Regions from separate parts of the Streptomyces sp. NPDC052052 genome, predicted to be linked through region 1. Evidence: riboswitches for the same ligand, from Rfam matches in the RefSeq annotation. Region 1 holds a riboswitch; the other holds the start of a gene.
What was found. A riboswitch is a leader RNA that binds a small molecule or an ion and turns the genes downstream of it on or off. The one in region 1 is predicted to bind cobalamin.

Region 2: linked by a shared signal. The riboswitch ahead of AB0L71_RS05885 (ribonucleoside-diphosphate reductase subunit alpha) and the one ahead of AB0L71_RS01865 (cobalamin biosynthesis protein) in region 1 are both predicted to bind cobalamin.

Annotation. Positions count from the first base shown of each region.
Region 1 covers NZ_JBFAWU010000001.1:427,766-430,964, reverse strand. Annotated here, with positions in the region: gene AB0L71_RS01875 (inorganic phosphate transporter) at 1-676, shown strand, start outside; gene AB0L71_RS01870 (hypothetical protein) at 728-958, shown strand; cobalamin riboswitch at 1,211-1,342, shown strand; gene AB0L71_RS01865 (cobalamin biosynthesis protein) at 1,487-2,470, shown strand; gene AB0L71_RS01860 (cobyric acid synthase) at 2,467-3,199, shown strand, end outside.
Region 2 covers NZ_JBFAWU010000004.1:1,785-4,983, reverse strand. Annotated here, with positions in the region: gene mctP (monocarboxylate uptake permease MctP) at 1-986, shown strand, start outside; cobalamin riboswitch at 1,128-1,268, shown strand; gene AB0L71_RS05885 (ribonucleoside-diphosphate reductase subunit alpha) at 1,407-3,199, shown strand, end outside.

The DNA.
Region 1 (3,199 bases):
CGGCACCAACGACGCACAGAAGACCATGGGGATCATCACCCTGGCCCTGGTCACCGGGGGGGTCCTGCACCCGGGCGCCAACCCTCCGCTCTGGGTCATCGTCTCCGCCGGTACGGCCATCGCGCTCGGCACCTACCTGGGCGGCTGGCGCATCATCCGCACCATGGGCAGCGGCCTGACCGACCTCAAGCCGCCGCAGGGCTTCGCCGCCCAGACCAGCGCGGCCACGGTCATCCTGGCCTCCTCGCACCTCGGCTTCTCCCTCTCCACCACCCAGTCCTGCTCGGGTGCCGTGATGGGTGCCGGCCTCGGCCGCCAGGGCGGCGTGGTCCGCTGGTCCACCGCCACCCGGATGTTCGTCGCCTGGGGCCTGACCCTGCCGGCCGCAGGCCTGGTCGGTGCCGGCGCGGAGTTCCTCACGAAGCAGGGCACCTGGGGTGTCGTCGTCGTCGCGGCGCTGCTGGTCCTCGGTTCCGGGGCGATCTGGTGGGCGTCGCGCCGCAAGCCGGTCGGCCACGGCGACGTCGCTCCGAGCGGCGCGGCCGAGGCCGCGGACACCGGCACCCCGGCCGTCGCCGCCGTCCTCCCGCCGCTCGCCACGGCCCAGGACCTCAAGGCCACCATCGCGGCTCCGCCCGCATCCACCCAGGACCCGGCGCACCCCGCCACCGTCTAGTGCCGCCCGGTGCCGGTCACGGCACCGTGCCGGTCCCCCAAAGGATTCCGCATGAAAATCGACTGGGCAGCTCTCGGCTCCGTCTTCGGCGTCTCCCTCGTCGTCACCGTCGCGCTGGTGGGTCTCTTCACCCTGGGCATCGTCGGCCTCGCCAAGCAGGCCGAACCGGCCGCACAGCGCGGCTCCGGCGGCTCGCTGCTGCTGGCCCGCGCCGGGGCGTACGCCTGCTTCGCGCTGTGCGCGGCGGCGGTCGCGTACGGGATCTATCTGATCGTCGCCTGAGCCGCTTCTCCCCTCTCTCCCCCCTCTCCCCCTCTCCCCCTCTCCCCCGCTGCCCGGCCGGCCCGTCCACCTCGTGGAACGGTCGCCGGGCCGGCCGTGGTCGCTTCGCCCCGTCGTCGTGCGACGGGGCGAAGCGCTGCGGGGCGTCGTGGGCGATGTGGGGCTCAGCACACTGCGCCGCCGCAGGTCAACGGCAGGTTGACGGGCGTTCGCGGAGCGTGGTGAACTGCCGGAGCCAATTACGGCGACAGCAGAGGAAGCCGGTGCGAATCCGGCGCGGTCCCGCCACTGTCACCGGGGAGCAGTCCCCCACATCGGAAGTCACGGCGCGCGCGAGCGGGTTGGAAGGCCGGGGAACTGTGGATCCGGGGAGCCAGGAGACTCTCGTCGCCCGTCACGTCGAACCAGGGCGCGGACCCTGAGTGAGGACATATCGCCATGCCTGGCTGCCGTACGTCTGTTGCTTCGGCTCTCCCGACGAGAGCCGCCTGTACGAGGATCCTCCGAGGCGTGACGGCCGGTTGAGCCATGCGTGCCGACCGCATTTTCGCGTACGGCGCCACGGCCGGTCTGATCGGCGACCTGCTGCTCGGTGACCCCCGCAAGGGACATCCGGTCGCCGCCTTCGGGCGGGCCGCAGCGGCCGTCGAGCGCCGTCTCTGGCGTGACCACCGCGGGTGGGGCGCTCTGCACACACTCGTCTGCGCCGGTGGCGCTGCGGGTGGTGCCGCGCTGATCAGCCGTGCCGTACGCCGTCATCCCGCCGCCTCGGTCGCCCTGACCGCGGCCGCCACCTGGTCCGTCGTCGGGGGTACGTCGCTGGGGCGTGAGGCCCGGTCGATCGGCGACGCCCTGGCCGCCGGGGACATCGAGGCGGCCCGCACGCGGCTGCCGCATCTGTGCGGACGCGACCCGCAGTCCCTCGACGGACCGCAGATCGCCCGCGCCGTGGTGGAGTCCGTGGCCGAGAACACCTCGGACGCCGTGGTCGGCGCGCTGGTGTGGGGGGCGCTGGCCGGCGTTCCCGGGCTCGTCGGCTTCCGGGCCACCAACACCCTCGACGCCATGGTCGGCCACAAGTCGCCCCGGTACCGGCGCTACGGCTGGGCCTCGGCCCGCCTCGACGACCTCGCGGGCCACCCGGGTGCCCGGCTCACCGCCCTGCTCGCCGTCGCCGCCGGGGGACGGCCACGCGGAGCGGTACGGGCCTGGCGGGCCGACGCGGCCAAGCACCCGAGCCCCAACGCGGGCCCGGTGGAGGCCTCGTTCGCGGGTGCGCTGGGCGTACGGCTCGGCGGGACCCTCGCCTACGGGGGCCGGGTCGAGCACCGCCCCGTCCTCAACGGGGAGACGGGCCGGGCGGTGGAGACCGCGGACATCGATCGCGCGGTACGGCTGTCGCGCCGGGTGACCGGGCTCGCCCTCGGGGTGTGTGTGGCCGGACGGCTGGGCGCGGGCCTCGTCGCACGACGGATCGCCGCCGGCCGGGCCGCGGGTCGGGGGCGGTCATGAGCGGCGGCCTGCTGGTTGCCGGAACCACCTCGGACGCGGGCAAGAGCGTCGTCACGGCAGGGATCTGCCGCTGGCTCGTGCGCCGGGGCGTGAAGGTGGCGCCCTTCAAGGCCCAGAACATGTCGCTGAACTCGTTCGTCACCCGCGAGGGCGCCGAGATCGGGCGCGCCCAGGCGATGCAGGCCATGGCCGCCCGGGTGGAGCCGACCGCGCTGATGAACCCGGTCCTGCTCAAGCCCGGTGGAGACCGTTCCAGCCAGGTCGTCCTGATGGGCCGACCGGTGGGTGAGATGAGCGCACGCGGCTACCACGGCGGCAGGCAGGAGGCCCTCCTCGGCACGGTCGTGGACTGCCTCGAACAGCTCCGGGACACGTATGACGTGGTGATCTGCGAGGGGGCGGGCAGCCCCGCCGAGATCAATCTGCGGCGCACCGACATCGTGAACATGGGCATCGCCCGGGCGGCACGCTTCCCGGTGGTGGTGGTCGGCGACATCGACCGCGGGGGCGTCTTCGCCTCGTTCTTCGGTACGACCGCGCTGCTCGGTGCCGAGGACCAGTCGCTGATCGCCGGCTACCTCGTCAACAAGTTCCGCGGTGACGTCTCGCTGCTGGAACCCGGCCTGGAGATGCTGCACGGGATCACCGGGCGCCGGACGTACGGAGTGCTGCCCTTCGTCCACGGCCTCGGCATCGACGAGGAGGACGGGATGGCGGTCTCCCTGCGCG
Region 2 (3,199 bases), on a different contig from region 1:
TCAAGCTCGGCGGCTTCGACGACATCTTCGCCAAGGCGGGCGACGCGTTCTCCCAGACCAACCCCGCGACCGGCAAACCGCGCGGCGCGCTCGCACCGGGCGAGGCCGGCCAATGGGGTTATGCCACCCTGGCGTTGGGCTCGGCCCTGGCGCTGTTCATGTATCCGCACTCGATCACGGCGACGCTCTCCAGCCGCAGTCGCGACGTGATCCGGCGCAACACCACGATCCTGCCTCTGTATTCGCTGATGCTGGGACTGCTGGCTCTGCTCGGCTTCATGGCGATCGCCGCCGGAATCAAGGTGGACAACGGGCAGCTGGCGATCCCTCAGCTGTTCGAGAACATGTTCCCTGACTGGTTCGCGGGCGTCGCGTTCGCCGCGATCGGCATCGGGGCGCTGGTGCCCGCCGCGATCATGTCGATCGCCGCGGCGAACCTCTTCACCCGCAACATCTACAAGGACTTCCTGAAGCCGGACGCGACGCCGGAGCAGGAGACCAAGGTCTCCAAGCTGGTGTCGCTGCTGGTGAAGGTCGGCGCGCTCGCCTTCGTCCTCACCATGGACAAGACGGTCGCGATCAACTTCCAGCTGCTCGGCGGGATCTGGATCCTCCAGACGATGCCGGCCCTGGTCGGCGGCCTGTTCACCCGCTGGTTCCACCGCTGGGCGCTGCTCGCCGGCTGGGCGGTCGGCATGGTGTACGGGACGGTGGCCGCGTACGGGGTCGCCAGCCCGACCCAGGCGCACTTCGGCGGGTCGTCCAAGGAGATCCCGGGCATCGGTGAGATCGGTTACATCGGCCTGACGGCGTTCGTGCTGAACGTGCTGGTGACGGTGGTGCTCACCTTCGTCCTGAACGCCGTGAAGGCCCCCGCCGGGACCGACGAGACCTCCCCGTCCGACTACACGGCCGACGCGGGCGACCCGGGCGTCCAGGTGGAGCTCCCGCCGGCCACGGCAGGGGCGCCGGGCGGCGGCCACTGACCGACGTTCGGACGGCCCGCCGCACCCGCCCCACCGGGGGCGCGGCGGGCCGTCCATCGTGCCGGGAGGAGCCGCACGGCCCGCTCGGCCGTCACTCTTACGACACACGCGACACAACATCTGGGGGTTACTCCATCCAGCGGACCCCACATGTATGCTCGTGCTCGCTGTCGCCGCAGGGAAATCCGGTGTGAATCCGGAACTGTCCCGCAACGGTATACCTGGTGCGCTTCTGCGTACCCTCAGGGAGTCCGAGGACCTGCCGACGGCGCATCCGGCTCGACCGAACCGGATGCCAGACGTCCGGGCCTCGCGGATGGGCCGGTGGACGCCGTGACGGAGTGCTGCCCCGACCCGGGCCGCCGCCCGCGCGGCCCTCCGTTCCCCGCCGGTCCCGAGCCGAGCGAGGGAGAGCACCACGTGACCATCGCGCCAGCCGACCCGGCTTCAGCCGCCGTGTCCGCAGTGCACGGGTCGGAAGCGGCCGAGTCCGAGGGGACCGCACACGACGGACCGGGGGCCGCGCTGCTCCGGGCCCTTTCGGACCTCACCGCCGATCTGCCCGACACCGACCCCGGTCGGGTCGCCGCCGCCGCGCTGCGCGGCCGCAACGCCCGGTCGGACGAGGCCGAGCTGCGCTCGCTGGCCACGGAGGCCGCCGCGGGGCTGATCTCCGAGGACCCCGCCTACTCCCGGCTCGCCGCCCGGCTGCTGACCCTCACCATCGCGGACGAGGCGGCCGGCCAGGGCGCGGTCTCCTTCTCCGCCTCCGTGGCCGTCGGGCACCGTGAGGGCCTGATCGCGGACCGTACCGCCGAGTTCGTCGCCCGGCACGCCGCCGCGCTGGACGCGCTGGTGGAGGGTGCGCTCGCCGACGGTGCCGACGACCGGTTCGGCTACTTCGGGCTGCGGACCCTGCACAGCCGCTATCTGCTGCGTCACCCGCACACCCGCCAGGTCATCGAGACGCCGCAGCACTTCATGCTGCGGGTCGCCTCCGGGCTCGCCGAGGACGACTCGGAGCGCGCCCTGGACGAGGTCGCGGCGCTGTACGGGCTGATGAGCCGGCTCGACTACCTGCCGTCCTCGCCGACCCTGTTCAACTCCGGTACCCGGCACCCGCAGATGTCCTCCTGCTATCTGCTGGACTCCCCGCTCGACGAGCTCGACTCGATCTACGACCGATACCACCAGGTGGCGCGGCTCTCCAAGCACGCGGGCGGCATCGGCCTCTCGTACTCCCGCATCCGGGCCCGTGGTTCGCTGATCCGCGGTACCAACGGTCATTCCAACGGCATCGTGCCGTTCCTGAAGACGCTCGACGCCTCCGTCGCCGCCGTCAACCAGGGCGGCCGCCGCAAGGGAGCCGCGGCCGTCTACCTGGAGACCTGGCACGCCGACATCGAGGAGTTCCTCGAACTGCGCGACAACACCGGTGAGGACCAGCGGCGTACGCACAACCTCAACCTGGCGCACTGGATCCCGGACGAGTTCATGCGCCGGGTCGCCGCGGACGGCGACTGGTCGCTGTTCTCCCCCGTCGACGTACCCGAGCTGACCGACCTGTGGGGCGAGGAGTTCGACGCCGCGTACCGGGCCGCCGAGGCCAAGGGGCTGGCCCGCAAGTCGCTGCCGGCCCGGGAGTTGTACGGCCGGATGATGCGTACCCTCGCGCAGACCGGTCAGGGCTGGATGACGTTCAAGGACGCCTCCAACCGGACCGCGAACCAGACGGCCGAGCCGGGCCGGGTCGTCCACTCGTCGAACCTGTGCACCGAGATCCTCGAAGTCACCGACGACGGTGAGACGGCCGTCTGCAACCTGGGTTCGGTCAACCTCGGCGCGTTCGTCGCCGACGGCGGCATCGACTGGGAACGGCTGGACGCCACCGTCCACACCGCCGTGACCTTCCTCGACCGGGTGGTCGACATCAACTTCTACCCGACCGAGCAGGCCGGCCGCTCCAACGCCACCTGGCGCCCCGTCGGCCTGGGCCTGATGGGCCTGCAGGACGTCTTCTTCCGGCTGCGGCTGCCGTTCGACTCCCCCGAGGCCCGCGCCCTCTCCACCAGGATCTCCGAGCGCATCATGCTCGCCGCCTACGAGGCGTCCTGTGAACTCGCCGAGCGGTCCGGTCCGTTGCCCGCCTGGTCGCGCACGCGTGCCGCCCGCGGTGTGCTGCACCCCGACCACTACGACACCGAGCTGAACTG